One region of the Nocardia sp. CA-107356 genome, then DNA from elsewhere that is predicted to be linked to it. Evidence: riboswitches for the same ligand, from Rfam matches in the RefSeq annotation. Region 1 holds a riboswitch; each other region holds the start of a gene.
The links. A riboswitch is a leader RNA that binds a small molecule or an ion and turns the genes downstream of it on or off. The one in region 1 is predicted to bind glycine.

Region 2: it holds a riboswitch for glycine, as region 1 does, so the genes downstream of both, gcvP (aminomethyl-transferring glycine dehydrogenase) here and glyA (serine hydroxymethyltransferase) in region 1, are expected to answer to the same signal.
Region 3: it holds a riboswitch for glycine, as region 1 does, so the genes downstream of both, gcvP (aminomethyl-transferring glycine dehydrogenase) here and glyA (serine hydroxymethyltransferase) in region 1, are expected to answer to the same signal.

The regions. Positions count from the first base shown of each region.
Region 1 covers NZ_CP191992.1:8,675,519-8,686,154, forward strand. Annotated here, with positions in the region: gene ACQP1G_RS39155 (L-serine ammonia-lyase) at 1-1,322, opposite strand, end outside; gene glyA (serine hydroxymethyltransferase) at 1,319-2,608, opposite strand; glycine riboswitch at 2,644-2,738, opposite strand; glycine riboswitch at 2,739-2,830, opposite strand; gene ACQP1G_RS39165 (IclR family transcriptional regulator) at 2,987-3,772, opposite strand; gene ACQP1G_RS39170 (putative nucleotidyltransferase substrate binding domain-containing protein) at 3,786-5,630, opposite strand; gene ACQP1G_RS39175 (GMC family oxidoreductase) at 5,692-7,248, opposite strand; gene ACQP1G_RS39180 (APC family permease) at 7,241-8,770, opposite strand; gene ACQP1G_RS39185 (aldehyde dehydrogenase family protein) at 8,833-10,314, opposite strand; gene ACQP1G_RS39190 (aromatic ring-hydroxylating oxygenase subunit alpha) at 10,321-10,636, opposite strand, start outside.
Region 2 covers NZ_CP191992.1:4,125,537-4,136,172, forward strand. Annotated here, with positions in the region: gene ACQP1G_RS18445 (DUF2252 domain-containing protein) at 1-582, opposite strand, end outside; gene ACQP1G_RS18450 (GMC oxidoreductase) at 1,341-3,035, opposite strand; gene ACQP1G_RS18455 (CDP-alcohol phosphatidyltransferase family protein) at 3,212-3,871, shown strand; gene gcvH (glycine cleavage system protein GcvH) at 3,911-4,309, shown strand; gene odhI (oxoglutarate dehydrogenase inhibitor Odhl) at 4,480-4,965, shown strand; gene ftsR (transcriptional regulator FtsR) at 5,040-5,876, shown strand; gene ACQP1G_RS18475 (bifunctional nuclease family protein) at 6,037-6,510, shown strand; gene ACQP1G_RS18480 (MerR family transcriptional regulator) at 6,958-7,521, shown strand; glycine riboswitch at 7,655-7,755, shown strand; gene gcvP (aminomethyl-transferring glycine dehydrogenase) at 7,929-10,636, shown strand, end outside.
Region 3 covers NZ_CP191992.1:8,180,076-8,190,711, reverse strand. Annotated here, with positions in the region: gene ACQP1G_RS36940 (PucR family transcriptional regulator) at 251-1,762, shown strand; gene lpdA (dihydrolipoyl dehydrogenase) at 1,961-3,334, opposite strand; gene lipA (lipoyl synthase) at 3,391-4,341, opposite strand; glycine riboswitch at 4,697-4,804, shown strand; gene gcvP (aminomethyl-transferring glycine dehydrogenase) at 4,971-7,898, shown strand; gene gcvT (glycine cleavage system aminomethyltransferase GcvT) at 8,045-9,172, shown strand; gene gcvH (glycine cleavage system protein GcvH) at 9,269-9,673, shown strand; gene glyA (serine hydroxymethyltransferase) at 9,745-10,636, shown strand, end outside.

The sequences.
Region 1 (10,636 bases):
TGGGAGGTCTCCTTGTACTTGTCGAGCATGTCGGCGCCGGTTGCACGCATGGTTCGGATGGCCTGGTCGAGGGAGACGTGGTGGATGCCGTCGCCGCGGACGGCCATTCGGGCGGCGGTGATGGCCTTGACGGCGGCGACGCCGTTGCGTTCGATGCAGGGTATCTGGACGAGGCCGCCGATCGGGTCGCAGGTCAGGCCGAGGTTGTGTTCGATGCCTATTTCGGCGGCGTTCTCGATCTGGGCCGGGGTGCCGCCGAGTACCGCGGCGAGTCCGGCGGCGGCCATGGCGCAGGCCGCGCCGACCTCGCCTTGGCAGCCGACTTCGGCGCCGGAGATGGAGGCGTTCTCCTTGATCAGTTGGCCGATCGCCCCTGCGGTCAGCAGGAATTCGACGACTGCGTCCGCACTGTCGGTGATGAACCGCTGAATGTAGTGCAGCACAGCGGGAATGATGCCCGCCGCGCCGTTGGTCGGAGCGGTGACGACGCGTCCGCCGGCCGCGTTCTCCTCGTTGACGGCCATCGCGAACAAGGTGACCCATTCCATCGCACGCAGCGGATCTGTTTCATCGGCTTCGAATGTCAGGCGATCGTGCAGTGTCGCCGCCCGCCGCCGCACACTGAGCGCGCCGGGCAGGACACCGCGGGTGCTCATGCCACGTCGGACGCAGTCCTGCATGACCGCCCAGATATCGAGCAGGTCCGCCCGGATGTTATCCGCACTGCGCCAGGACATTTCGTTCGCCAGCACAACGGCGCTGATCGGCTGGTCCGCCGCGAGAGCGAGTAGGTCACGCCCCGAGCGGAATGGGTGCGGCACCGCCACGACCTCGGCCGATCTAGCAATTTCGTCCTCATCGAGTACGAAACCGCCTCCGACGGAATAGAACTGGCGTTCACCGAGCACACATCCGACATCGTCGAGAGCTCGAAACAGCATGCCATTGCTATGGAAGGCGAGTTTGGTGCGCCCGAGGAGTTCGATGTCCTCCTCGACGACGAAGCCGATCGGGTGCACGCCGCCCAGGTGCAGCATTCCGGTGGTGCGCACCTCGGATGCGGTGCGCGCCACCACCTTCGGCTCGACCTCCTCGGGTCGTTCCCCCGACAATCCGGCGACGACCGCCTCGATACTGCCGTGCCCGCGCCCGGTCGCGCCGAGCGATCCATACAGCTGCACTCCCACGGCAGCGGTATTGTGCAGCACCCCATCGGATTTCAGCCGGTCGACGAACCGGGCCGCCGCCCGCATCGGCCCCACTGTATGCGAACTCGACGGCCCGATGCCGACCCGGAACAGTTCGAAGATGCTGACCGTCATGCTGTACCGCGCAGACCCGGGTACAGCGGGAACCGACGCACCAGCGCATCGACGCGCTCGGTCGACTCGGCGACGGACTGCCCCCGCAGCAGCGCGACCGCGATGATATCGGCGACCTCGGTGAACGCTTCGATATCGAACCCGCGGGTGGCCAGCGCTGGTGTGCCGATCCGTAGTCCCGAGCTGACCATCGGCGGGCGCGGATCGAAGGGAACGGCATTGCGGTTCACGGTGATTCCGATGTCGTGCAGCAGATCCTCGCCCTGCTGCCCGTCGAGTTCGGAATCGCGCAGATCGACGAGCGCCAGGTGCACATCGGTACCGCCGCTGACGACATTGATGCCTGCCGCCTGGCAGTCCGCGGCGAGCAACCGTTCGGCGAGCAGGCGCGCACCGGCGAGGGTGCGCTGTTGACGTTCCCGAAACGCCGGTTCGCTCGCCATTTTGAACGCGACGGCCTTGGCCGCGATCACATGCTCGAGCGGTCCGCCCTGCTGTCCGGGGAAGACCGCCGAACCCAGCTTCTTGGCCAATTCCTCGACCGCGAGAATGAATCCACCACGCGGTCCGCCGAGCGTCTTGTGGGTGGTCGAGGTGACGATATGCGCGTGCGGCACCGGCGAGGGATGCAGTCCGGCCGCGACCAGACCGGCGAAGTGCGCCATATCCACCATCAGATACGCGCCGACTTCGTCTGCGATGCGGCGGAATTCGGCGAAATCGAGGTGGCGCGGGTAGGCGGACCACCCCGCCACGATCAGCTTCGGCCGGTGCTCGTGGGCGAGCCTGCGTACCTCGTCCATATCGATGAGATGGTCCTCGGCCCGAACATGATAGGCCGCGACGTCATAGAGCCGCCCGGAGAAGTTGATCTTCATCCCGTGTGTGAGATGACCGCCGTGATCCAGCGCCAGCCCGAGGATGCCGTCACCGGGCCGCAGCACCGCGTGCATCGCCGCCGCATTCGCCTGCGCCCCCGAATGCGGTTGCACATTCACGTATTCGGCGCCGAAGAGCCCGCGCAGTCGCTCGATCGCCAGCGACTCGATCTGGTCGATATGCTCGCACCCGCCGTAGTAGCGACGCCCCGGATACCCTTCGGCGTACTTATTGGTCAGCACCGAGCCCTGTGCCTGCATCACCGCCAGCGGCGCGTAGTTCTCCGACGCGATCATCTCCAGTCCGCGCTGCTGACGGTCGACCTCCCGGTCCACCAATTCGGCTACGAGCGGATCGAATTCGCGCAGTGCGGCATCGAGTTCGATTCGGACAGCGGAGTCGGCCATGAGGAGCCTTTCGTCGACGCATGCGCGTAGGTGGCTCCTCCCGCTCTGTCCAATGGCCTGAGAGATTCACGCACCCGGTCGGTGCGTTTGCCCCGTCGGCGAGTGCGCGTGCACTGCTTTCCAGAGTTGCCTGAGCGCAGCGGTACTGGGCCTGAGAGATTCCCGGGAGGTGTTGCTCCTTCGGCTTCCACACACTGCGTGGAGATCTCCCGCTGCACGTCGAACGGCGGATATTCAGTTTCGCGAGAAGCAACAAGTTGCGTAAACCGCAACACGAAGCTCTATACGCAACTCAGTATTGGGCCATCCCCACCCGGTGTCAACACGAGGAGGGCAACCGAGATCGGATAGCTTTCGATCCCACCCGGCGTGGGGCGGTCAGCCCAGGTAACCGAGGCGGCGGCTGATATCGGCGGCGCTGGTGATGGTCAGTTGGGCGACGTCGGCGAAGCGGTCCGGACTCAGGCGGTAGGCGGGGCCCGAAACGCTCAGTGCAGCTACCACGGCACCGGTGCTGTCGTAGACCGGCGCGGCGACGGCGTTCAGGCCGATCTCCAGTTCCTCGCGTACATCGGCCCAACCGTTCTCACGCACGGCGACGAGTTGCACGGCGAGGTCGGCGACCTTGGTCAGCGTATTGCCGGTGAATGCCTCGAGTTTGGCGCCGACGCGCTTGCGCATCTCCCCCGGCTCCAGATCCGCGAGCAGTACCTTGCCGCTGGAGGTGGCGTGCGCCGGACAACTCTGACCGACCCAGGACCGCAACGCGATCGAACCCGGCCCGTGCGCCTCGGCGATATTGATGATCCGATTACCGTCCAGCACAGCGAGATTGGTCGTCTCACCCGCCTCGATCGCCAGCGCATTGCAGGCGCTCTGACTCTGCCCGACGAGATCGACCTGGGCACTGGTGGATCCGGCGAGCCGAACGATCGAGAAGCCGAGCCGGTACTTGCCGCGCTCGGACAGTTGCTCGACGTATCCCCGCGATTCCAGCACGGCGATCAACCGTGAAACGGTAGATTTGTGGACACCGAGTTCGGCGGCGATCTCCGTGACGCCCGCCTGCCCGAGCTTGGCGATGATCTCCATGACCAGCAGCGCTCGGTCGACGGACTGCACCGCAGCCGTCCGCCCGTTGTCCTCGACACCTTGTTTCGCCATGACAATCGCCATTCTAGGTGGTTGTGGCTCCCATGCTGCCGACCCGTCGCTGCACCGCCGCGATTTCGCGCAGGGCGTCGTTGAGCAGGCTCCGATTCAACGGCGAGAGTTCCGACATCATGACAATATCGCCGGGACTGTGCCCCGCCGACAGCTGCTCGACCTGATGCACCATCCGCAGGCGCTGCAACATGACGAAGACCTCGGTCAGCATGGTGACATCCCGATCGGTGAGCGCACCCGCACTCGCCGCCGCCGCCAATCGCACCGGGGTGGACGCCGAGGTCACGCCCGCCGCCAGCCCACCCCAGCGCGCCAGGTTGACGATCGGCGCCAGCGCATGGTTCTTCAGGTCGAAGGTGCCGCCGCGCCGGGACAGCACATCGCGCAGCGACCGAGTCCGCACCCGGCCCGATAGCGCGTCCAGCAGTTGCAGCCGCAGCGCATTCGGGTGTTCGGCCCGCATCCGCCCGAACGCCGCTGGCACGGTATGCAGCGCGGCATCGCCCCACACCACCCGCCCGTCGATGAGCAGCGACGACAGGATCAGCCCCCGATCCTGCAGCGGATCGTCGAGCCAGCCTTCGGCCGCCCGCGCCCATTCGGTGCGCGACCGGGCGAACTTCGGTTTCGCGGCGATCGCCCCATTGCTGTCCGCGGGCAGCCCGCAGGCATCGAGAATCGCGTGCACGCGTGCCGCGACTGCACGCAATTGCCCACTCGCCGAAGTCAATTCGTCGGACCACGAGAGCGCACTGTCGACATCCGATGACGGCATGGCCTCCCGGCGCGCGACGCTGCCGAGGATCAGCCAGGCGAATCCGTCACCGGGTGCGTCCGCGAACTCGGCCGATGCCAGCTCGAGCGCCTTGCGGACCACCGAGTCGATGACGACCGAGAGGATCCCGCTGGTCGCCGACGCCTTGGTGCCATTGCGGAACAGGTCGACGACCGTCGCTGTGATCTCGCGCGCGGCCCGCTGCAACTGGACCGCATCCGTGGCGGCCCCGATCGAGCGACGCAACACGAAACTCTGGCGCGCCGATGCCGCGAGCAGGTCCGCGTCCTCGAGCACGCCGAGCACCTCGCCCCGTCGCGAGAGCACCGGCATATGCCGCAGCCCGCATTCGAGCATCTCCATGAGCACGGTCTCGGCGGTCAGATCCGCGGTGACCCGGCGGGCCGGTGCGCTCATCACCCGGGAGATCGGCACGTCGACCGGAAGTCCGGCGGCCACTACCCTCGTGCGCAGATCGCGATCGGTGAAGATGCCGAGTTCGCCGTCCGGCAACCGGATCAGCACGGCGGAGACGCGCGCCTGGGTCATCCGGACGACGGCTTCCCGCACTCCGGTGTCCGGTGTCACGAAAACCGCTGTGCCGGACATGAGTTCACCGACCGGGCGGTTACCCAGCACGGATGCCACCGGGGTCCGATTGCCCGATACCGTTTTCCACGCCGACGAGGCCAGGAAGGCAAGTCCATCCGGTTGGGCGAACCGCTCCCGGACCAGCACACCGGGCAGTCGGATCAGCACACTGGGTTCGGTTGCCCGCGCGACGAATTCGGCACTGCCTCCGGTCAGCAGCGGCACATAACCGAAGATGCCGCCGGGCTCGACGGTATCGATGGTCGCGCCACCGTCGTCGCCCCCGCCAGCGTCCGCCGCCGCGACGATCGAGCCCGAGCGCCGCTGACTCGTGGGGTCGGCTCCGGTGCCCTGTAGCGTGACGGCACCCGTCCACAGCATCCAGATGTCATCGGGCACCTGCGTCGAGTAGTCGGCGATCACCTCGCCGACGGCGAACTCGTGCAACGACGAAGCCGCCGCGAGCTTGTCCAGCTCGGGCGGCGTCATCGATTGGAACGGCGCGTGGTCACCCAGAAACGCCGCTAGCTCGCCTTCCGGCACCCCTGACTCAGGTTTCCCTGATCAGGTCCGCGCACTTCTCTGCCATGGCCATGACAGTAATGTTGGGATTCACGGCGGGCAATTTCGGCATCGCCGAAGCGTCGACTACCCGCAATCGGGAGACGCCCTTGACCCGGAGCTCCGGATCGAGCACCGCCATCGGATCGTCGGACGCACCCATCCGCGCGGTTGCCGCCGGGTGGTAGACGGTGTTGTGGGTGGCGCGAATGTAGTCCAGCAGCTCATCGTCGGTGACCGCCTCCGGACCCGGCGCGAGTTCCCTCGCGATCCACTCCCGCAACGGTGGCTGCGCGGCGATCTCGCGTGCCAACCGGACGCCGGCGAGCATGGTGCGTTCGTCGTGGCCGTCCGGATCGGTGAAGTACCGCGGGTCGACCTTCGGCCGGTCGCGGAAGTCGCGGGTGCGCAATCGGACCGTGCCGCGCGAACGCCCCTGGGTGACATTGGGTGTCAGACAGAAGCCGTTATCGGTGGTCGGGTAGCCGCGCCGCAGCGTGTTCATATCGAACGGCACGCTGCCGTAATGCATCATGATGTCGGGCACGCGAAGCGATTCGTCGGAGGTGGCGAATACCCCGATCTCCCACCACTGGGTGGACGTGCCGATCATAGGTTGCGCGGCTTCCCAGAACACCAGACCTTCGACGTGGTCGTCCAGATTCGAGCCGACACCCGGCGCGTCGACCCGCACCGGCACCCCGATTTCCCGCAGGTGGTCGGCGGGCCCGATTCCGGACAGCAGCAATAGCTTCGGCGTATCGATCGCTCCGGCGGTCACGATGACCTCGCGCCGTGCGGAGACGGTGTCGTAGCCGGTGAGATCGGGCCGCTGATAGCGCACACCCGTTGCGTTGCGCGCCTCGTCGAACAGGATCTCACTGACCCAACATCCCGTGTGCACCACAAGATTGGGACGCGAACCGAGGATCGGATGCAGATAGGCGTGCGACGACGACATCCGCGTCCCGTCCTCGCTCGCATTGATCTGGAACCATCCGGCCCCGTTGCGCACCGTTGTGCCACGGTTGAATTCGACGGTCGGCAGTCCGGCCAGTGCCGCGGCCTCGAGCACCGCGACACCGCACGGATCGTTCGGCGGGATATCCCGCAGCCGCACCGGTCCGCTGCGACCGTGCTGCTCCCCTGGCGCGTGATTGTTCTCCAACCGCGCCACATAGGGCAGCACCTCCGCCGCACCCCAGCCCTTGGCGCCCATCGCCGCCCACTCGTCCAGCCCCTCGGCGGGCGGCCAGAACGCGATACACGAATTGTGCGAGGAACACCCACCGAGCACCTTCGCCCTGGCATGGCGCAGATAGCTGTTGCCGCGTTCCTGCGGCTCGACCGGATAGTCCCAGTCGTAGCCGGAGTCGAGCAGGTGCATCCACTGCGCTAGTTCGAGGATATTGCGATCGCCGACGTCGGAGGGCCCCGCCTCCACCAAACATACTGTCACATTCGGGTTTTCGCTGAGCCGCGCGGCGAGTACGCATCCGGCCGTCCCGCCGCCCGCGATCACGTAGTCGAAGACCGTGTCAGACATCGGAAGGTACCTCTGCCGCATGCGAGGCCAATGTCCCGATTCTGTTGCGGCCCCTGACCAGGTACCACAGCAGCCCGGCCCCGAGGATCGCGCCGATGTAGACGAATGCGCCCCAGGTGTTGTACCAAGGGTCGCCGTAGACGGCCTCGCGCGGCCAGGCCAGGTTCAATGCCATCGCGATACCCCACACCACGGCAACGATATTCACGACGATCCCCCACCGACCCATCGAGAAGTAGCCACCGGCCTGCAGATCCTTCGGCGGCCACTGCCCCTGGAACCGCTTCTTCAGCATCGGACCGGTCACCATGAGGTAGGCCAGGTAGATCATGATGATCGCGATCGAGGTCAGCACGGTGAAGATCTTCGGCTGACCGACATTGATCACCAGGATGAGCGCCGAGAGCACACCGATCAGCACCGCCGGAATCACCGGGGTCTGGGTCTTCGGATGCACCCGGGCGAGCTTGTCGCCGAACGGCAGCGCGTTATCGCGGGCCATGGCGAAGGCCAGCCGGATGGCGGCGGTGTGCACCGCCAGCGAACAGACCGTCACCGCGATCACGATGCAACACAGGAAGATCGTGCCGAGCGGACCCCACATCACCTGTTCGACAATGTATTGCAGACCACCGCTGGAGCTGCCGATCTGCGGATCGTCGAGATCGGGCGCCGCCATTACCGCGAAAACCAGGATGGCCCCGCCGATGACGAACGACGCGAGTACGGCACGCAGGATCGCCTTGGGCGCGGTGCGCCGCGGCTCCACCGTTTCCTCACCCAGTGAGCTCGCCGTATCGAAGCCGTACATCACATAGCCGGAGGCGAGGGTGGCCACCAGGAACGCGCTGAGGTAACCACCGGACTCGGCCGCACCATAGCCGTGGGTCGAGAAGAACACCTGCGGACCGCGAGTCCAGTTGGCCGCCAGGATGATCGCGATCAGTACCGCGGCGATCAGTTCGATGAACACGCCGGCGCTGTTGATCATCGCCATCAGACGCACACCGAAAGCGTTGACGACCGTGGTGAATACGATCATCACGGTGCCGAGCACGACCGCATTGGTCGCGTAGTCGTATTGACCTGTCCCGTCACCGATGAACTGGAATCCGCTCCACAGCCGCGGCAGATTCAGTTGTAGCGCGAGCACTACCGCCGACAGCGTCACGATCGAGGCGGTCAACATCAGCCACCCCGAGGACCAGCCGACGATCCGGCTGCCGAGCGCCTTGGACCAGTTGTACACCGACCCGGCGACCGGATACTTCGCGGCTAGCTCCATGAAACACAGGGCGACCGCCAGCTGACCGACGAAAACCAAAGGCCACGACCAGAGATAGGCCGGACCCGCGGTCCCGAAGCCGAAATAGAAGAGTTGGAACGTACCGGTGAGAATCGAGATATAGCTGACACCGGCCGCGAAGCTGGCGAACTTGCCGATACTTCGGTCCAGGGATTCCTTATAGCCGAAATCCTCCATACCGTTGTCATCGGACACATTGTGTTCCTTGACCACCATTGCTACCGTGCCTTTCGCGGTGCGGCCGTCCGGGCTGTCCGGCCGAGATTGTGAAATTTCGATCAGACGCTCTTGAACCACTCCGCGGGCTTCGGTGCCGTGTTGTGCCAAATGTGTTTGATTTCTTGATATTCGGCCAGTCCGGTCGGGCCGAGTTCGCGTCCGTTGCCGGACTTCTTGAACCCGCCCCATTCCGCGGCTGCGGTGTAATAGCCGAAGTCGTTGAGCCACACCGTGCCGTGGCGCAATGCGCGCACCATGCGCTCGCCGCGCGCCGGATCGGCGGTGCGCACACCAGCGGCGAGACCGTATTCGGTGTCATTGCCGAGCCGGATCGCCTCGGCCTCGGTGCTGAATCGCTCCACCGTGAGGATGGGGCCGAAGGTTTCCTCCCGCACGATCCGCATGGACCGATCGCAGTTGTCGAAGATCGTCGGTAGGAAGAAGCTGCCAGCGGCCAGCGCCGGATCACTCGGCCGGACACCGCCGGTCACCAGCTTCGCACCCTCCGAAATGCCCAGCTCCACATAGGCTTCCACCTTCGCGCGATGCGCCTCGGAGACCAGCGGCCCGGTCTCGCTGGCCGGGTCGAGGCCGGGCCCGACACGGATCAGCTCGGCGCGGCGCGCCAATTCGGCGACGAAGTCATCGGCGATGGACTCCTCGACGATGAGTCGTGTTCCCGCCGAACAGACTTGACCCGAATGCAGGAATACACCGGTCAGCACCTGGTCGACCGAACTCGCCCAGTCGGCGTCGGCGAAGACGATATGCGGGTTCTTGCCACCGAGCTCCACCGCGACCTTGGTGACATGCTCGGCGGCAACCCGGGCGATCGTCTTACCGGTGGCGAGGCCGCCGGTGAAGGAGATGAAGTCGACATCCGGCGTATCGGTCAGTGCCGCGCCGAGCACCGCACCACTGCCCTGCACCAGGTTCAGCACCCCGGCGGGCACACCGGCCTCCTGTGCCGAGCGCGCGAAGGCGATGGTGCTGAGCGGAGTCACCTCGCTGGGCTTGACGACCATCGTGCAGCCCGCGGCGAGCGCGGGCGCGACCTTCCACGACATCTGCAGCAGCGGATAGTTCCACGGCGCGATCAGCACGCAGACGCCGATCGGTTCCCGGACCACCCGGCTGAGCACCGCCGGATCACCCACGTCGATCAGTCGATCGGCCTGCCCGACGACCAGGCTCGCGTAGTAGCGGAACACCGAGATCACATCGTCGATATCGATGCGGCTCTCCACCAGCGTTTTGCCGGTATCGACCGTTTCGAGGTGCGCCAACTCCTCCTTGTCCCGCTCGAGCAGGTCCGCGATCCGCACCAGGAGTGCGGCGCGTTCGGCGACCGGCGTGGCAACCCAGGCCCCGTCGTCGAAGGCCGCGCGGGCGGCGGCCACCGCGCTGCGCGCGTCGTCCGGTGTGGCCTCGTCCACGGTGGCCACCACCGTGCCGTCGGCCGGGTTGACGATCTCGCGCAGGCCGCCGTCCGCGGCGTGCGCCCATGCGCCGCCGATGAGCAGGTCCGGGTTGCCGTTCATCTCAGGTCACCTCACGTCGCCGATACAGCCGTGCACCCAGGTGTGGAATTCGGAAATGTGGTGCTCGGCGGGGACAAGTACTCCGCCGTTACGGTAAGCACGCGAGGACATTGTGGGTTGGGTTCGCTCACATGCCGCGAAATCTTGTTCGTTCACCCGGTGGAACAATTCGACCGAACGCGATACATCGCGGCCTTCCGCGACCACGTCGGCGGTGTAGAGCCAGTCGCATTCGACAATGGTGCGATCCGCCGACATCGGATACATCCGGTGGAAAATGATGTGGTCCGGGACCAAATTCACGAAGACCGTCGGTTTGATC
Region 2 (10,636 bases), 4.5 Mb from region 1:
CCTGGCCCGAGTCAGGATCGACTCATCGGGCAGCGCGGTCCAGGATTGCATGAACGATTGGTCGGCGAGATGGTCGATGGCGAGCCGATAGGACCGCGCGGCATCATGGGCGGCTCGCACGCAATCATCTTCCGCCGCACCACCTTCGCGGCCCGCCAGTACCAGGCTGGCGGCCAGCCGCTCCAGATCCCACTCCCACGGACCGACAATGGTTTCGTCGAAATCATTGATGTCCATGACGATTTCGCCGCGCGGCGTGCCGTACAGGCCGAAATTGGCGGCGTGCGCATCACCGCACAGTTGAGCGGACAGCCCGCTGTCCGGGCTACCCGCGAGATCGGCGGCCATCAGACCAGCCGCCCCGCGATAGAAGGTGAACGGCGACGCGACCATCCGGCCCACCCGCAGCGGCACCAGATGCGGCAACCGGCCAGCATTGCTCGCGGCGATGAATTCCAGCACATCCGGTCGCTCGGCGGAGGTCACCGCCCGGTCCCGCGCGGTGACCGGAACCCGCTGCCGCACTGCGCGACCGCGGGCGCGCACCTCCTCGGCCGGGATGTAGGAGCGAAGATCAAACACTGTGTTTATTTTGCCGCGCCTTCGGCGCGGCGGGTTCGCGGCCCCCTTGGTCTCGCGTCCGAGCCGTCGAGACTCGCGCCTTCGGCGCATCGCTTCGACGACTCGGACGCGAGACGGGCCGCGAACGGTCGCTCGTAAGACTCGCTCCGTGGTGGTTGCCGGTGTGCGGATCGTTCGGCACTGGGTGTGTGCTGGTCCAGTGGTCGGGACTCGTGCCTGTGGCGCAGGCGTTTCGACGGCTGGGACGTGAGGTGGGCCGCGAACTTCTCGCTCGTAAGACTTCGCTCCGTGGTGGTTGCTGGTGTGCGGATCGTTCGGCACTGGGTGTGTGCTGGTCCAGTGGTCGGGACTCGTGCCTGTGGCGCAGGCGTTTCGACGGCTGGGACGTGAGGTGGGCCGCGAACTTCTCGCTCGTAAGACTTCGCTCCGTGGTGGTTGCTGGTGTGCGGATCGTTCGGCACTGGGTGTGTGTGCTGGCCCAGTGGTCGAGACTGGTGCCTGTGGCGCATGCGCTTCTATGACTCGGACGTGAGATGGGCCGCGAACGGGTCGCTCGTAAGCCTCGCTCCGGGTGGTCGCCAGTGTGCGGATCGTTCGGCACTGGATGTGCGCCGGTCCAGTGGTCGAGACTCATGCCTGTGGCGCAGGCGTTTCGACGGCTGGGACGTGAGACGGGCCGCGAACTCCTCGCTCGTTGGACTCGCTTCTTTGTTGTCGAGCGGCGTTGGTGTCCTTGCGCTTCAGCACGCCCGACACGGTCAGGTCGCGGGGACGGGGGGATCGACCGGGGTGATCGGCAGCCGCAGGGCGCCGGTGGCCGATCCGGGTACGGTCGGATGCTTCGGGGTGACCGGTGAGATCCGCTGATACGCCGAGCCAAGTTCGGGGCGCGGATCGGCCTCGTTCTTGTTGGGCCAGAACGCCATTGCGCGCTCGGCCTGTGCGGTGATGGTCAGCGACGGATTGACTCCGAGGTTCGCCGTGACCGCAGAACCGTCCGCGACATGCAAACCGGGATATCCGAATACCCGCTGATACGGATCCACCACACCGGCCTCCGGCCCCTCGCCGATCACGCAGCCGCCGATGTAATGCGCGGTGGCCGGGATATTCAGCACGTCCATGATCAGGCCGTGGGTATCGCCGTTCACCTTGGCGCCGAATCGGCGGCCGATATCGTGTGCCAGCGGAATCCAGGTCGGATTCGGTTCCCCGGTGCCCTGTCTGGTTTTCAACTGCCCGCGCCTGCGGTAGGAGGTCAGCGAATTGTCCAGCGACTGCATGACCAGCAGGATCACCGACTTCTCCGAGGCCTGGTGTGCGTTGAGGCTGCGCAGGAACACCAGTGGGTGCACAACGATGGCCAGCAGGAAGCGCAGGAATCGGAACGCCCCGCCGTCCACGATCGGCACCGACATCGGGAACAGTGCGTTCTGCCCCTTGCCGTAATGGCATACCTCGATATGGGTATCGGCCTCCGGATGGATGGAGGAGGTGATTGCGATGCCCTCCGCGAAATCGCTGCGCGAGCGGCTCACCACATTGAGGATCGCCTCGGAGTTGCTGCGGGTCAGTTCACCGAGGCGCGGTGACAGATCCGGCAGCACGGCCTCATCGCGCATCTTGTGCAGGAGCTTCTGGGTGCCGAGCGCCGCACCGGCGAATACCACCTGCTCGGCGGTAAAGGTCTTGCGCTGCTTGCGGATCCAGCGATCCGAGCGCTCGGTCTCGACCGCGTAGCCACCGCCGGACAGCGGCCGCACGGCGGTCGCGGTGGTCAGCGGATGCACCTCGGCCCCGGCCTTTTCGGCCAGGTACAGGTAGTTCGTCGTGGTGGTGTTCTTCGCATTGTTCGGGCAGCCGGTGAAACACTGCGCACAGTGCACACAGCCGCGCCGCCGCGGGCCGGCGCCGCCGAAGTACGGATCCTCGACTTCGGTGCCGGGATCGGCCTCGTTGAAGAACACGCCGACGTTCGTGGGGTGGAAGGTATCGCCGACACCGAGATCCTCGGCGATCGCCTTGATCACCTCGTCGGCCGGTGTCATCCGTGGATTGGGCGCCACCCCCAGCATGCGCTGGGCCTGGTCGTAGTACGGCGCCAGTTCGGCCTTCCAGTCGGTGATATGGGCCCACTGCCTATCGGTGTAGAAGTTCGGCAGCGGCTCGTAGAGGGTATTGCCGTAGATGAGCGAACCACCGCCGACGCCGGCGCCGGAGAAGACCGCGCACTTGCCGAGGACGCTGATCCGCTGCGGTCCGGTCAAACCGAGGCGTGGGGCCCAAATCGATTTGCGCACATTCCAATTCGTCTTCGGAATATCCTCGGCGTTCCAGCGGCGGCCCGCCTCGAGTACCCCGACCCGATAGCCCTTCTCGGTGAGGCGCAGCGCGCTCACACTGCCGCCGAATCCGGAGCCGATCACTACCACGTCGTAGTCGAATGCGGACATGGTCTCCCTCTCTGAGCCGTGCGGCAAGTTGGTCACCAACTGTATGAGATGGTTTCACACTCATTCTGTCACCGACGGGTGTGCGGTGTAAGGCACAGCGTGCCGGTGCGCGAAAGTGATCGCAACCGGCGTGCCCGGATGGCGTGAACCGGGGTCTGTGCGGTATGCACGGGCTTGTGACAACCGAATCGGGGAAAACGGATCCGGGCGAACGCGCCGACTCCGGCACGGGCGACCCGGCCGTAGGCGGTATCTTCGACGACCGCATCTTCACCGTCCCGAATGCCCTGAGCGTGCTGCGACTGGCGGGCGTTCCGCTGTTCCTGTGGTTGCTGCTGGTGGTGCGGGCCGACGGCTGGGCGTTCGCGCTGTTGGTGGCCAGCGGCGTGACCGACTTCCTGGACGGCAAGCTGGCCCGGCTGCTCGACCAGTCGTCGCGGCTGGGTGCGCTGCTCGACCCGTTCGTGGATCGGCTGTACCTGATCACCACGCTGGCCGCATTCGTGATCCGCGGGCTGCTGCCCTGGTGGGTCGCGGTGATCCTGATCGGCCGCGACGCCATCCTCGCGCTGACTCTTTCGGTGTACAAACGCCGCGATCTGGACCCGCCGGAGGTCATCTACCTGGGCAAAGCTGCCACTTTCGCACTGATGTCCGCGCTGCCGTGGCTGCTGGCCGGTCAGATGGATTGGGCGCTGGCAGGTTTCGGCCGTGCCTTCGGTGGGGCATTCCTGGTCTGGGGTACGGCGGTGTATGCGTGGACCGGCGTGCTCTACATCTGGAAGGCTTTCGCCGTCGCGCGAGCGATACCGGCTGTGCCGCACCACAGTGAGTAGCGATTAGAGTTGCGTCGAGTCGACGACGAAAGGACGCCTGTGACCCAGACCCCCGAGGATCTGCGCTACACCGAAGAGCACGAATGGGTGCAGCGGGTCGGCCCGACCCGGGTTCGGGTGGGCATCACCGACTACGCCCAGTCTCAACTCGGTGACGTTGTGTTCGTGCAACTGCCCGACGTTGACAAGGACGTGGCCGCCGCGGACAGTATCGCCGAGGTGGAGTCGACCAAGAGCGTGTCCGATATCTACGCCCCGCTGGCCGCGAAAGTCGTTGCGGTGAACGATGATCTGAGCTCGACGCCGGAAACGCTGAATACCGATCCCTACGGCGCGGGGTGGATCTTCGAGCTCGAATTGAGCGATGAGGCCAGCACGGATGCGGCGCTCGGTGAACTGCTGGATGCTGCGGGTTACCAAGGAGTTATCGGGGGCTGACCAAGCCTTCCCGGTTCTACCTGCACGGGTACGCCCTGGCAGGGTACGGTCAATGCCAACAGATGTGCCGGTGCTTGGCAGCCGGTGTTCTAGCGCCAGGATCCCCAGGTCGTGGCGGTGAAGGCAGCACCTGCTTGCATGGATAATCAGGTTCGAGGAGGAGAGAAACGGTGAGCGAGAACAAAGACCCGGGTTACGGGGAGACCGCGGCCGAGACGACGTCGGTCTTCCGCGCGGATTTCCTGAACGAGGTCGACGCGTCGCGCTCCGCTGAGGCGACCGGCGAACAGCCGGTCCAAGGGGTCGAGGGTCTGCCTGTTGGTGCAGCCCTCTTGGTCGTCAAGCGTGGCCCGAACGCGGGCTCGCGGTTCCTGCTCGATCAGCCGACCACGTCGGCGGGCCGCCATCCCGACAGTGACATCTTTCTCGACGACGTCACCGTCAGCCGTCGGCACGCCGAGTTCCGGCAGGACGACGATTCCTTCCAGGTGGTCGATGTGGGCAGCCTCAACGGCACCTACGTCAACCGGGAGCCGGTGGACTCCTCGGAGTTGCAGAACGGTGACGAGGTACAGATCGGCAAGTTCCGCCTCGTGTTCCTCACCGGACCGCGGGCACAGGTGAACGAGCCATCGGCGGGTGCGGGCAGCCTGTGACGCCTGCGGCACGGATTTGCACGTGTCGGCGGTGTTGACAGGAAAGAACGCTGTGTCATGAAAGACTCGGTGCTATGACGGGCGCGGCGCAGTGGGCTCGCGGAGGCATGTCGATCGGCTCCGTGCTGGACCTGCTGCGGCCGGACTTTCCGGACATCACCATTTCGAAGATCCGCTTCCTCGAGGCCGAGGGGCTGATCAGACCCGAGCGCACACCGTCGGGTTATCGCAGGTTCTCGATCGCGGACTGTGAACGGCTCAGGTTCGTCCTGACCGCACAGCGCGATCAGTACCTGCCCTTGAAGGTGATCAAGGAACAGCTCGAAGCGATCGACAGCGGTGCGGCGACGCTCGGTGTGCGGGAAGCCCGCGCCCGGGCGCACTCCGGCCGCAACGGTGCGCCGGAGTCCGGGCATACCTCGCCGGACTCCGTGCCCACCGCAACACCTGCGGCGCACAGCGCGGCCCGCACCGCGGCGCCGCGCAAACTGGGTGTCGTACCCGGTGAGATCTCGCCCGACGAGCTGCGATTCGATCACGAAATCCGGCTCACCCGCGCGGATCTGCTCGCCCAGGCCGAGATCGACGAGAAGTTCCTCGCCGATCTGATCCGGGCCAATCTGATCACGCCGGGCGCCGCGGGTTTCTTCGATGCGGACGCGGTGACTCTGGCCAAGACCGCCAAGGCGATGGCCGAATTCGGCCTGGAGGCACGGCATTTGCGCGCCTTCAAGCTGGCCGCGGACCGTGAGGCGGCGCTGGTGGCGCAGATCGCGGCCCCGATCGCCAAGAGCCGCGACGCCGGCGCGCGCGCCCGCGCGGAGGAGACGGTGCGCGAACTCGCGGCACTGTCGCTGACGCTGCACACCTGTCTGGTGAAGGCGTCGGTTCGGTCGTCGCTCGGCGGCTGAGATTTCCAGCGGGTTCCGCTTTGCGTTCCAGACGGACAACACGCCGATTTCGGCTGTGCACACGGAATGCTGTGCGCGTCGAGGTTCGCTTAGACTCGTGGTACGGCGAGCTCTGCAGCGGTCATGCCGGGCGGCCGGCGAGTCATTGGGAGGCAGTGCGATGAGTGAGATGCGCGTAATCGGCATTCGTGTCGAGCAGCCACAGAACCAGCCCGTGCTGTTGCTCCGCGAGGCGTCGGGGGACAGGTACTTGCCGATCTGGATCGGGCAGGCCGAGGCGACCGCGATTGTGCTGGAACAAGAGGGGGTGACCCCGATCCGTCCGCTGACCCACGATCTGATCAAGATCCTGATCGCCGACCTCGGGCACACCCTCAAGGAAGTGCGGATCGTCGATCTGCAGGAGGGCACCTTCTACGCGGATCTGGTCTTCGAGAACGACCTGCGGATCTCGGCCCGGCCATCGGATTCGGTAGCGATCGCCTTGCGCGTGGGTTGCCCGATCTATGCCGAGGAACCGGTGCTCGAGGAGGCCGGGCTGGTCATGCCGGACGAGCGCGAGGACGAAGTGGAGAAGTTCAAGGAGTTCCTCGAGTCGGTCTCCCCGGATGACTTCAAGGCCACCGACAGCTGAGCCCGCTGCCGTTGGTCGGTGCACCTTCCGGGTCGGCCGGGAGGGCAGATCGGCGGGTGCGCCATATCGACTGTGCGGCAGATCGCCATGGGTCGAACCAGGTCTCCATCGGGGTTGGGCAGGGCGGGTTCGCGACATGTCGCCGTCGCACCTCAGGAATCTGTCACGGCACACGGCTGTTCGTCCCTTGGCCCGTGTGATCGCCCGCGGTAGTGGTCAATCCGCGTGTGTCGCTGTGGAACTGGGTGCGGTGGCGGACTTTTTTCTAGGGGTGAAGTAGAGGTCGAGAGTTCTACCGCGCGTCGCGTTTGGTCGGATGATGGCGCTCCCGAGAGAATCAAGGGGAGTAATCTCGATAGTTGGACCACGTCCGTTATGGCCGGTCGTTGGTCGTGACGGAGCCGGGTCATTGATGAGGCTAGCGTCGGCGAAGCAAGGGAGTGGTCAGTGGCAGAGCAATCGCAGGATGTGGTACAGCCAGGCCTGTTCCCGGATGATTCGGTGCCCGATGACTTGGTGGGCTACCGCGTCCCCAGCGCATGCCAGGTGGCCGGGATCACCTACCGGCAGCTCGACTACTGGGCGCGCACTGGACTAGTCGTTCCGTCCATCCGTGGGGCAGCGGGCTCGGGCAGTCAGCGGCTGTATTCGTTCAAGGACATTCTGGTCCTGAAGATCGTGAAGCGACTATTGGACGCGGGCATCTCGCTGCAGAACATCCGCATCGCCGTCGACCATCTGCGCAGCCGCGGCGTTCAGGATCTAGCGGGCATCACGCTGTTCTCCGACGGCACCTCGGTGTACGAGTGCACCTCGCCCGAGGAGGTAGTCGATTTACTGCAGGGTGGGCAGGGCGTCTTCGGAATCGCGGTCAGCGGCGCCATGCGGGAACTGACCGGAGCCATCGCCAACTTCCCGGCCGAGCGTGCCGTGAGCGGCAGCGCCAGCGAGCGGCCGGAGGACGAACTGTCCTTCCGTCGTAAGGCCCGGATGAATCGGAAGACCGGCTAGGGATCGACTCGACGAGTGCCCGTCGCTGTGGCGGCGGGCACTCGTCATCTGTGCCGGAGTGATGAGGGCTACACACCCATCCGGGGTCCGGTGGCGTCATTCGTTGCGCGCGCGGCATAAACTAGCGGTGCGTCGCCGCCGTGCGGGAGAGTTCCGAGCTTCACAAGAGTTCGGGCGCCGAAGGAGCAGCACCTCCCCGTCAATCTCTCAGGCAAAAGGGACCGTACGGGCTTCGACGTCTCTGGAAAGTGGTGATTCCGCACAACGCGGAGATTGCCCGCCCATGGGGAAAGGGGTCCCGGCAACTGCGTCGTGACATCCGAATCTCTCAGGCTCCACGACAGAGGGGGAGGGCCGGTATCCGTCGACCGTCGTTGGTCGACCCCGCCCGACCTTGGGAGCCTGTCGTGACTCGATCATTCGCCGACCGCCACATCGGACCCGACCGGGACGAACTCGCCCGGATTCTGGACGTCGTCGGCGTCGGCTCGCTGGACGAGCTCGCCACCGCGGCACTGCCCGCGAGTATTTTGGACGGCTCCGGACTCGAGGTGCTGCCGCCCGCCGCGACCGAGCACGAGGTGCTCGACGAACTGGCCGCGCTCGCCCATTCGAATACCGTCGCCACCTCGATGATCGGGCTCGGTTACTACGACACGTTGACCCCGCCGGTGCTGGTGCGCAGCCTGCTGGAGAATCCGGCCTGGTACACCGCCTATACGCCCTACCAGCCCGAGATCAGCCAGGGGCGACTCGAGGCACTGCTCAACTTCCAGACGATGGTGTCGGATCTGACGGGGATGGAGGTGGCCAACGCATCCATGCTGGACGAGGCCACCGCCGCTGCCGAGGCGATGACGCTGCTGCGTCGGGCGGGCAAGTCCAAGTCCGCGCGGCTGCTGATCTCCGACGATCTGTTCCCACAGACCAAGACCGTGCTCCACACTCGGGCCGAGCCGCTGGGAATCGAGATCGTCGAGGCGGACCTGTCCAGCGGCGAACTGCCCGATGGTGAGTACTTCGGTGTGCTGGTCCAGGTTCCGGGTGCGTCGGGCCGGATCGTCGACTGGCGGCCGATGATCGAGGCGGCGCACGAGCGGGGCGCGTTGGTCGCGGTCGGCGCGGATCTGCTTGCGCTGACGCTGATCACGCCGCCGGGTGAGCAGGGTGCGGACGTATGCTTCGGCACCACACAGCGTTTCGGTGTGCCGATGGGCTTCGGTGGTCCGCACGCCGGATATCTGTCGGTGCATGCCGGGCATGCGCGTCAGTTGCCCGGGCGACTCGTCGGCGTCTCCGTGGACGCCGATGGCACCAAGGCGTACCGACTCGCATTGCAGACCCGCGAGCAACATATTCGCCGCGAAAAGGCGACCTCCAATATCTGTACGGCACAGGTGCTCTTGGCGATTGTGGCCGCGATGTACGCGAGCTACCACGGACCCGACGGGCTGCGTGAGATCGCCCGGCGCGTGCACCGGCGGACGGCGGCCATCGCGGCCGGACTCGATGGTGCGGTCGTGCACGACAATTACTTCGATACGCTGCTGGTGCGGGTGCCCGGCGGTGCGGAAGCCGTTGTGGCGAAGGCGAAGTCGAGCGGTATCAATCTGCGGTTAGTCGACGCGGATCACGTCGGTGTCGCCTGTGACGAGGCGACGACCGAGACGCATGTCGCCGCCGTGCTCGAATCCTTCGGCACCGCACTGTCTTCTGAGCTGAGCGCGCCTGCGACGGCGTTCTCCATCGAGACCCGCACGTCGGAATTCCTGACCCATCCGGCATTCACCAGCTACCACACCGAAACCGCGATGCTGCGCTACCTGCGGCGGTTGTCCGATAAGGACATCGCCCTCGACCGCAGCATGATTCCGCTGGGCTCCTGCACCATGAAGCTCAACGCGACCGCGGAGATGGAGGCCATCACCTGGCCCGGCTTCGCCCGCGTACATCCGTACGCGCCGGTCGAGGATGCGCCAGGCTTGCTGAAGGTGATCACCGATCTGGAGAACTGGCTGTCGGCGATCACCGGCTACGACTCGGTGAGCCTGCAGCCGAATGCGGGCAGCCAGGGCGAATACGCCGGGTTGGTGGCGATCCGCCGCTACCACCTCGATCGTGGTGACGCGCACCGCGATACCTGCCTCATTCCCTCCAGCGCGCACGGCACCAACGCCGCCTCGGCGACCATGGCCGGTATGCGGGTGGAGGTCGTGAAGTGCCGCGCGAACGGTGACGTGGATCTGGACGATCTGCGCGCCAAGATCGCCGATCACGCGGAGCGGCTGGCCTGCATCATGATCACCTACCCGTCGACGCACGGCGTATACGAGCACGAGGTCGCCGAACTGTGCGCGCTGGTGCACGACGCCGGTGGCCAGGTGTACGTCGACGGTGCGAACCTGAACGCGCTCGTCGGCCTCGCCCGTCCCGGTCGCTTCGGTGGTGACGTCAGCCATCTGAATCTGCACAAGACCTTCTGTATTCCGCACGGCGGCGGCGGTCCCGGTGTCGGGCCGGTCGCGGTTCGTTCGCATCTGGCCGAGTACCTGCCGGGGGATCCACTGGAGTCGGATTCGCACGCGGTGTCGGCGGCCCGCTACGGTTCGGCCTCGATTCTGCCGATCACCTGGGCCTACATCCGGATGATGGGTGCGGATGGTCTGCGCAAGGCAACCCTGACCGCCATCGCGTCGGCGAACTACATCGCCCGACGGGTGAACGAGCACTTCCCGGTGCTCTACACCGGCGAGAATTCGATGGTCGCACACGAGTGCATCCTCGACCTGCGCGATATCACCAAGCAGACCGGTGTCACCGTCGATGATGTGGCAAAGCGCCTGGCGGACTATGGATTCCACGCACCGACCATGAGCTTCCCGGTCGCTGGCACGCTGATGGTGGAGCCCACCGAGAGCGAAAACCTCGCGGAGCTCGACGAATTCATCCTCGCGATGATCGCGATCCGGGCCGAGATCGACCAGGTCGCCGCGGGCGTATGGCCGGTGGAGGACAACCCGCTGCGTGGCGCGCCGCATACTGCGGCCTGTCTGGTCGGGGAGTGGGACCATCCGTACAGCCGCGAGATCGCGGTGTACCCGCAGGGATTGGCTGC
Region 3 (10,636 bases), 500 kb from region 1:
CGTCCGCCGCAGATGATCCTGGCGGCCGGAATCACCCTGGGTCGACGAAGCTTGCGACGAATATGGTGAGACGACCGGTACTGGCCATTGCGGCTCCTGGGCTGCGTTGATACATGGCGCGCAGAGTGCTGACGTCCAATCAGACTGCCTCGGACCCATGCCTGTGCGCGAGTAGCAAAGACGCAAAACTGATCGATCTGTTCTATTCGATCGCACAAACCGCTTGGTCGCCAGCGCTTAAGATGCGATTGTGGCAATCACTATCGGCGAGCTCGCGGAGATCCCGCACCTTCGACTCGATGTGCACTCGGGAGCGGCAGGTCTCGGGCGTGAAGTCGCGTGGACACATGTCACCGATCTCCCCGAACCCTGGCGCTGGGTGACCGGCGGCGAGTTGCTGATGACCAACGGTATGTCGTTTCCGAAATCAGCGAAAGCACAGGTCGACCTGGTGCGACAGCTCGCCGCGAAAGGAGTGGTCGGCCTCGGCATCGGCGAGAACATGTACTGCCCGCCGCTCACCAAGGCGATTTCGACGATCAGTGACGAGCTGGGGTTTCCGGTGTTGTGGATCCGGTATCCGCTGCCCTTCGTCGCCATCTCGCGGGCCGTCGCGGAGGCCACCCTCCTCGACCAGTCGCAGCGGCTGAGTCGCACGGTCCGGATGTATGACCTGATCCGCCGCCGCACCGCGCACGGCGCCGACCCAGCAGCCCTACTGTCCGCGCTGGCGCGCGAGCTGGGATGTGAGATCCAGGTATGCGAACGCGCAACCGGCGAGCCGTGGTTCCCGGACTCGCCGCCGCTGGATCCGACGGTCAGCGACGCCATCGCGACATTGTCGGAGTCGTCGAAGAACGTGGCCGGTGGAGCATATGGCCTTCCGTCCATCGGTGACCGCGCGGCCATGCTCACCGACATCCCTCGGCACGCGGAGGCCGCATTGGTCGCGCTCAGCGATCCGAAGGTCGGCGTCGACCCGATCCAACTCCAGCATGCGGCCACCGTCGTAGCGATCGAGCTCTCCCAGACACGGCTCATGCTCGAACACGAGCGGCGCTACAAGTCGGGATTGCTCACTCAGATGCTCGAAGGGCGGACGGACATTCCCGCCGTAGCCGATCAACTCGCCGAAGTCGGCCTGGATCCGGCGTCCGCGGTGCTCGTCGCCGCCCGCAGCGACGACACGAATCGCATGCTGGACCTGCACAATTCGTTGTGGCGGCGTTCGCTGCCCTATCTGTGCCGGCTCCGCATGGACACAGCCCATGTTCTGGTACCCGATGGCCCCGACACCGACGCCGTGCTGATCCGAGCGCTCGGCCCGACCGCCCGGATCGGAGTAAGCGGGACAATCAGTTCGCTCAGCAGGTTTCAGGATGCGGCTCGGGAAGCTTCCTGGGCGTTGTCGATCGCGGAACGCCGGGGAACCGTCGTGTCTCGGTACGGCAGCGCCGTACCCTGGATCGGCCTGTCCGACGTGGCCGATGCGCAGACCCTGGTCGACCGCATCCTGCGGCCGGTCCTGGACTACGACGAGAAGCACCAGTCGCAACTCGTCGAAACCCTCTACACATTCTTGCAGAACCAGCGGTCGTGGCAGCGGACTGCGCAGGCCATGCACATCCACCGGCAGACGGTGATGTACAGAATCCGGAAGGTGGAGGCGCTCACCGACCGCGACGTGGCGGACACGAACTCACTGGCAGAGCTATGGCTGGCCGTGCGGGCCGCCGAGCTGCTCTCGATTCGCTCCGAGTAGACATCGAAAGTAGCCCGTGTGGATCATCCACCCGCGATCCGGGGCCACCACTCAGCCGCGCCGCAACGATCTCATCCAAAGCTGGTCAAGGCCGTCCGGCTCGGCCTGTACGACCCGGTCGGCCGCTGAACGCATGGTGCGGGGACCCTGCAGTCGGTCTGACCGGCGGAAGGGTCCCCTCATTGGGGTGGTAGGGGGCTACCCGTGTACATGCAGGGGCTTGCCGGAGACGGCCAGCAACGCCTCGCCCAGCGCCTCGCCCTGCGTGGGATGGGCATGCACGAACTTTGCGGCCTCGCCCGCATTCGCCTTCAAGTTGTAGAGCATCTGTGCCTCGCCGATCAGCTCGCCGACCCGATCGCCGACCATGTGCACGCCGATCACCGAATCATCCGGCGCCACTACGAGTTTGACTGCTCCCGATGTCCCGAGGATCTGGCTCTTGCCGTTGCCCGCGAGGTCGTAGGTCATGGTTTTGATGTCCTCGCCGAACGCCCCCCGTGCCGTGGCCTCGGTCAGGCCGACCGAGGCCACCTCGGGGTGTGAGTACGTCACGCGGGGGATGCCGGTCTCGTCGATCGGGTCGGGGCTCAGGCCCGCGATCTCCTCGGCGACGAAGATGCCCTGCTGGAATCCGCGGTGGGCCAACTGGAGTCCGGGCACGATATCGCCGACCGCGTACACGTTCGGGAGCGCGGTGCGCAGTCGCTCGTCGGTGGTGACGAAGCCGCGGTCGAGGACGATGCCCGCCTCCTCGTAGCCCGTCGCCGCGGTGTTCGGACCTCGACCCACCGCGACCAGCACGACGTCGGCATCGAGGACGTCGCCGGACGCGAGGGTGACGCGCACGCCGTCGTCGTCCTGCGCCACCTCGGTCACCCGGGCGCCCGTCTTGGCGGTGATCTTGCGCCGCCGGAAGGCCCGTTCGAGGTACTTCGAGAGCGCCTCGTCCTCGTTCGGGACCAGCCGCGGCAGCGCCTCGACGATCGTCACCGAGGCGCCGAAGGACGCCCAGACACTGGCGAACTCGACGCCGATGACGCCGCCGCCGAGGATCACGGCCTTGGCGGGGACCTCGGACAGGGTCAGGGCCTGGTCGCTGGTGATCACCCGGCCGCCGATGCTGATCCCGGGCAGCGGCTTGGGGTACGACCCGGTCGCGAGGATCACGTCGGTGCCGGTGATCAACTCGCCGTCGACCTCGACGCCGTTCGGTGCGACGAACCGGCCGCGGCCGTTGACCACCTTGATGCCGTACGAATCGATCAGGCCCTGCAGGCCCTTGTGTAACCGGGTGACGATGGTGTCCTTGTAGCTGAGCACCTTCTCGACGTCGACGCCGCCGAACGACGCATCGACGCCGAATTGCGAAGCCGTGCGGGCGTTGTCGGCCACCTCGGCGGCATGCAGTAGCGCCTTGGTGGGAATGCACCCGCGGTGCAGGCAGGTGCCACCGAGCTCGTTCTCCTCGACGAGGATGACCGAGCGGCCGAGTTCGGCCGAGCGGATGGCGGCGGCGTACCCGCCGGAACCGCCGCCGAGAACGACCACGTCTGCGGATCGTGAGGTCATGTGAATACTCCTTGTGTGGAATGTGAAAGCTGTGTGGATGAAGGCATTTCGTGGATCTACCGGGAATCGGAGGCGGTCGTCGCCTCGGCATGCAGGCGGCCTGCGCGGTAGGAGGACCGGACCAGTGGACCCGACATGACGCCGAGGAATCCGATCTCGCGGGCCACCTGCTCGAGGTGCGCGAACTCCTCGGGCTCGGCCCACCGCTCGACGGGATGGTGCCGGGACGACGGCCGCAGGTACTGGGTGATCGTGACCAGCTGGCAGCCCGCGTCGTGCAGGTCCCGCAGTGCCTGGATCACCTCGTCGGTGGTCTCGCCCAGTCCGAGGATGAGGTTCGACTTCGTGATCAGACCGTCCGTCCTGGCCCGGGTGATCACCTCGAGGGACCGCGCATAGGTGAAGGCGGGCCGGATCCGGCGAAACACGCGTGGAACGGTCTCGACGTTGTGCGCCAGCACTTCTGGACGGGTGTCGAAGACCTCACGCAGTTGTCCGGGATCCGCGTTGAAGTCCGGAATCAACAGTTCTACGCCGGTGCCCGGGCTCTGCTGGCGAATCTGGCGCACCGTTTCGGCATACAGCCAGGAGCCGCCGTCCGGTAGATCGTCGCGAGCGACGCCGGTCACCGTGGCGTACCGCAGACCCATCGCGCTCACCGACTCGCCGACCCGTCGCGGTTCGTCGAGGTCGAGATCGGCGGGTTTGCCCGTGTCGATCTGGCAGAAGTCGCAGCGCCGCGTGCACTGGTCCCCGCCGATCAGGAAGGTCGCCTCGCGGTCCTCCCAGCACTCGAAGATGTTGGGGCACCCCGCCTCCTGGCAGACGGTATGCAGGTTCTCGCGTTCGACGAGGGCGGCGAGCGCTCGGTACTCGGCTCCGGTGCGCATCCGCACCTTCATCCACGGCGGCTTGCGTTCGACTGGAGTCCGGGCGTTGCGAACCTCGAGCCGAAGCAGTCGACGCCCGTCCGGGGCGAGGGGGGAGGGGTGGGGTGAGACGCTCATGGGAACTCCTTCGATAGCCGGAGCTGGCGAATTCTCGCTTGCAGGCTCCGGCTGCTGTGCGGCGACGCAAAGTCGCCGGTGATATCAGACCCGCACGGTCATGGCCGAGCAGCGCTCGCAGGAAGCGGTGTCAGCGGGGGAGAGGAGGCAGGCCCTCGATACCTTTGCGGGACTTGGTATCTGGACGCCGAATGCTCGGTGTGTGCGGTCACAGCTGAGCGAGTTCCAGACCGAGGATGCCAAACGCTGACGCGTTTTGGCAAGGGTGGCGCGGTCGAGTGGTCCCGAGGAGGTGGTGGCAGACAAACCTCGGGGGAGTGTGTACTGTTCTGCGAATCACAACTGAAAACGCCGATGACGCGCAGCGGGAGAACCTCCGAGTTTCAGACTTCTGAACTCCGAGGCGCCGTAGGAGCAACTTCCTCCCCGGGAATCTCTCAGGCCCCAGTACCGCAGCGCCGAGGCAACTCTGGAGAACAGGAACGGCCGCAGGCCGGTACTTACCGAAGGTGAAGAGCAACGCCGTAGCTGCGGCAATGCCCAAACTCTCAGGTTTCAGGACAGAGCGGGGAGGTGTCCCTCAGTCGATGTCCGGTGCGGTCCGGACATAGCGAAACCGGAGTCACCTCGTGCCAGTTGAAACCCGCATTGCCCCCACTGGTGGGCCCTCTACCAGCGACTTTCCCTCGCGCCACATCGGTCCCGACGCGTCCGCAGCACAGCACATGCTCGAGGCACTCGGCTACGAGACGCTCGATGAGCTGATCGACGCAGCGGTGCCGGACCAGATCCGCAGCGAGAAAGCCATGGACCTGCCGGCGGCCCGGAGCGAGCCGCAGGTCCTCGCCGACCTGCGCGCCCTCGCCGACCGCAATCAGACGCGTGTCCAGATGATCGGTCTCGGCTACCACGACACCGTCACACCTGCGGTTTTGCGGCGAAACCTGCTCGAATCGCCGGCCTGGTACACCGCCTACACGCCCTATCAGCCGGAGATCTCCCAGGGTCGGCTCGAAGCGTTGCTGACCTTCCAGACGTTGATCGAGGATCTCACCGCGCTCCCCCTGGCCGGGGCCTCCCTGCTGGACGAGGCCACCGCCGTGATGGAGGCCGTGCTGCTCATGCGGCGGGCCAACAAGTCCAAGTCCGCCACGAACCGGGTGATCGTCGACGCGGACTGCCTGCCGCAGACCCTCGCGGTCGTCCAGGGGCGTGCCAAGTCGGTCGGCATCGAGGTGCTGGTCGCGGATCTCTCCAGTGAATTGCCCGACGGTGACGCATTCGGTGTGGTGTTCCAGGCGCCGGGCGCGAGCGGCGCCGTGCGCGGCCTGTCGCCGCTGATCGCGGCCGCGGGCGAGCGCGGCGCGCTGACCACGGTGGCCGCTGACCTGCTCGCGTTGACGATCTTGACGCCGCCCGGAGAACAGGGCGCCGACATCGCGGTCGGATCCGCGCAGCGCTTCGGCGTGCCGCTGTTCTTCGGCGGCCCGCACGCCGGCTACATGGCCGTGCGCACCGGGCTCGAGCGCATGCTCCCGGGCCGCCTGGTCGGGGTCTCCGTCGACGTCGAGGGAGCGCCCGCCTACCGGCTCGCGCTGCAGACCCGCGAACAGCACATCCGCCGCGACAAGGCGACCAGCAACATCTGCACCGCGCAGGCACTGCTCGCCAACGTGGCCGCCATGTACGCGGCGTACCACGGTCCGGAAGGTCTGCGCGCCATCGCAACCCGCGTCCACCGCCATGCCGTGGCGATTGCCGAGAGCCTGCGGGCAGCCGGCCACCAGATCGTGCACAACCGCTTCTTCGACACCGTGCAGGTCCGGGTGCCGGATCAGGCAAGGGAGTTCGTCGCCAACGCCGATCGCCTCGGCATCAACTTGCGCCTGGTGGACGACGACCACGTCGGCATCTCCTGCAACGAGTGCACCACCGATGACGTGGTGCGTCGCGTCGTGGCCGCCTTCGGCGCGACGGTGACGGCAACGCCGACCGCGGTCTCCGGGCTGCCGACCGAGCTCGACCGCACCTCGAAGTTCTTGCAGCATCCGGTGTTCCACGAGCACCGTTCGGAAACCGCGATGCTGCGGTTCCTTCGGAAGCTCTCGGACAAGGATCTCGCCCTGGACCGCACCATGATCCCGCTGGGGTCGTGCACGATGAAGCTGAACTCCGCGGTGGAGATGGAGCCCATCAGCTGGCCCGGATTCGCCGGCATCCACCCCTACGCGCCCTCCGAGCAGACCGGCGGGTACCTGGAGCTGATCGGCGACCTCGAGCGGTGGCTCGGGGAGATCACCGGATACGACCGAGTCTCGTTGCAGCCCAACGCCGGATCTCAGGGCGAGCTGGCCGGGCTGTTGGCGATCCACGGATACCACGAGTCCCGCGGCGAGAGCGGCCGCAACATCTGTCTCATCCCGCAGTCCGCACACGGAACCAACGCCGCCTCGGCGGTCCTGGCCGGGATGCAGGTGGTCGTGGTGGCCACCGCGACCAACGGCAATATCGACATCGACGATCTGCGCGCCAAGATTGCGGTCCACGAGGGCAAGGTCGCCGCGATCATGCTCACCTACCCCTCCACTCACGGTGTGTACGAGAACGACGTGCGCACGGTCTGCGACCTGGTGCACCAGGCCGGCGGTCAGGTGTATGTCGACGGCGCGAACCTCAATGCGCTGGTCGGCCTGGCCCAGCCGGGCAAGTTCGGTGGCGACGTCTCACACCTGAACCTGCACAAGACCTTCTGCATCCCGCACGGCGGCGGCGGACCCGGCGTCGGACCGGTCGCGGTGCGCGAGCATCTGGCCCCGTTCCTGCCCGGGGACCCACTCGGCAGCGGCGACGGGGGAGCCCCGGTCTCGGCCGCGAACTACGGCTCGGCCGGCATCCTGCCGATCACCTGGGCGTACCTCGCGCTGATGGGCCCGGACGGCCTGACCAGCGCCACCGAGGCCGCGGTGCTGGCGGCCAACTACGTCGCGAAGTCGCTCGACGCGCACTTCCCGGTGCTCTACACCGGACCGTCGGGTCTGGTGGCGCACGAGTGCATCCTCGACCTGCGCGCCATCACCAAGGAGACAGGTGTGACCGCCGAGGACGTGGCAAAGCGACTGATCGACTACGGATTCCACGCGCCGACCCTGTCCTTCCCGGTGACCGGCACCCTGATGGTCGAACCGACGGAGTCGGAGGACCTGGCCGAGCTGGACCGGTTCATCCAGGCGATGGTCGCGATCCGGCAGGAGATCGACCTGGTCGGTGACGGGGTGTGGCCGGTCGAGCGGAGCCCGCTGCGTCAGGCGCCGCACACCGCGGAACAGGTCACTGCCGACGAGTGGACGCTGCCCTACCCCCGCCACCTGGCCGCCTTCCCCGTCGCCTCCTTGCGCGCCGCGAAGTACTGGCCACCGGTACGTCGGATCGACGGGGTACACGGGGACCGCAACCTCGTCTGCTCCTGCCCGACACCCGAGGCATTCGAAACCCCGACCAGCCAGAACGTCACCGACACCTCGGCGAACGCCGACTCCCGCGAGGAGGTTTTCGCATGAGCGAGCGTAGCGAGCGAACCATAGGCACAGCCGAGCACTCGCTCGTGCCGGAGCGAAGCGGAGGCATGAGCGAGCGTAGCGAGCGAGCATCCGACACAGCCACCCGCGGTGGTCATGCCGGAGCCGAGCGTCAGCGAGGCGGAGGCATGAGCACCGGTTCGTCCGTCTCGACATCCCCCGCATCTCCACTGCTCGAAGAGCACGCCAACCTCGAGGCCAGCTTCACCGACTTCGCCGGCTGGCAGATGCCACTCAAGTACGACAGCGAGCTCGCCGAGCACCGAGCCGTGCGCAGCACTGCCGGGCTCTTCGACCTCTCGCACATGGGCGAGATCGCGATCACCGGCCCCGCCGCCGGTGCGCTGCTCGACTACGCGCTTGTCGGCGAACTCTCCAAGATCGGCATCGGGCGAGCCAAGTACTCGCTGCTGTGCAACGCCGACGGCGGAGTGATCGACGACCTGGTCGTCTACCGGCTCGCCGACGACTACTTCCTGGTCGTGGCCAACGCGTCCAACGCGTCGACGGTGGCACGTGAACTCGTCTCGCGCGCAGCGGGATTCGATGCCGAGGTCGACGACCAGTCGGCGCAGACCGCGCTGATCGCCGTGCAGGGTCCGGCCGCCCAGGACATCGTGCAGGCACTCGTGCCCGACGGGCAGGTCGCAGCCGTGACGGAGCTCGGGTACTACGCGGTCACCCCCGCATCGGTCGCCGACATCGACGTGCTGCTCGCCCGCACCGGGTACACCGGCGAGGACGGCTTCGAGCTGTACGTGCCCAACGAGCAGGCGGTGCGCCTGTGGCGGGCACTGCTCGACGCGACCGCGGCCCGTGGCGGTGTGCCGGCCGGTCTCGCCTGCCGCGACACCCTGCGGCTCGAGGCGGGCATGGCGCTTTACGGCCACGAGCTGACCCTGGACACCAACCCCTACGAGGCCGGACTCGGCAAGGTGGTCCGGTTGGGCAAGGAGTTCGTGGGACGCGATGCGCTGCAGGAACTCTCGGAGCGGCCCATCGAGCGGGTGCTGGTGGGACTGAAGGGCACCAGCCGGCGAGCGGCCCGCGCCGACTACACCGTGTACGACGCGGCGGGCGAGACGGCAGTCGGTGTCGTCACCTCTGGTGCGCTCTCGCCGACGCTCGGCTACCCGGTCGCGCTCGCCTTCGTGGATGCGGCTCTGCAGGAGTCCGGGACGGAGCTGACCGTCGACGTCCGCGGCAAGAAGGAACCCTTCGTGGTCACTCCCTCGCCCTTCTATCGCCGCTCCTGAAGCCGGAGCGCTCGAACACTTCGCGCTCGAACACGCAGCGCTCGAACACTATTGACCTACCCAGTCACCAACAAGAGCCCTCGAGAAGGTACAAGCATGTCCTCATTCGATCTGCCCAACGACCGCAGCTACACCGACGACCACGAGTGGGTGGCCATCACACCGGGAGCCGAGCTCCCCGACTACCCCGTCCGAGTCGGCATCACCTCGATCGCCGTCAACTCGCTCGGCGAGCTGGTCTTCGTGGACCTGCCCGAGGTCGGCGCCACCATAGTCGCCGGCGAGAGCTGCGGTGAGGTCGAGTCCACCAAGACCGTCTCCGAGCTGTACCCGCCGGTCAGCGGCCGTGTGACCCTGGTCAACAGCGCTGTCGTCGACGACCCGAGTCTGGTCACCTCCGACCCCTACGGGCAGGGCTGGCTGTTCGCCGTGCAGCCCTCCGCCGCCGGTGACCTGTTGACCGCCGCCCAGTACGCAGAGAAGAACGGAGTCGTGGCATGAGCGGTCAGGCGCGGAGGCGGCAGCGGAGTGTAACCACGCAGCGCCCCCGCTCATGCCAGAAAGGACACAGCATGAGCGTCCTGGACCAGACCCTCGCGGATTTCGATCCCGACGTCGCCGCCCTCATCGGAAGGGAGCTCGAGCGTCAGCGCACCGGGCTCGAGATGATCGCCTCCGAGAACCACGCTCCGATCGCCGTCATGCAGGCGCAGGGTTCGGTGCTGACCAACAAATACGCCGAGGGCTACCCGGGGCGCCGGTACTACGGCGGGTGCGAGCACGTCGACGGGATCGAGCAGCTCGCCATCGACCGAATCAAGGCACTCTTCGGCGCGAAGTTCGCCAACGTGCAGCCGCACTCCGGAGCCACGGCGAACGCGTCGGTGATGCACGCGCTGCTCGAGCCGGGCGATACCATCCTCGGCCTGTCCCTCGCCGACGGCGGACACCTCACGCACGGCATGCGGCTGAACTTCTCCGGGAAGCTGTACAACGTTGCGGCGTACGGGGTTTCGGACAGCGACTACCTCATCGACATGGACGAGGTGGCCAGGGCGGCACGCGAGCACAAGCCGCGGCTGATCATCGCCGGCTGGTCGGCCTACCCCCGGCATCTGGACTGCGCCCGCTTCCGCGAGATCGCGGACGAGGTCGGCGCCTACCTGATGGTGGACATGGCCCACTTCGCCGGGCTCGTCGCGGCCGGGCTGCACCCGTCACCGGTGCCGCACGCGCACGTCGTCACCTCGACGACCCACAAGACGCTCGGCGGACCGCGCGGCGGCATCATCCTCACCAACGAGGCCGACATCGCGAAGAAGATCAACTCGGCGGTGTTCCCCGGCCAGCAGGGTGGGCCGCTCGAGCACGTCATCGCAGGTAAGGCGACCGCATTCAAGATGGCCGCCCAGCCCGAGTTCGCCGAGCGGCAGCAGCGTTGCCTCGACGGCGCCAAGATCCTTG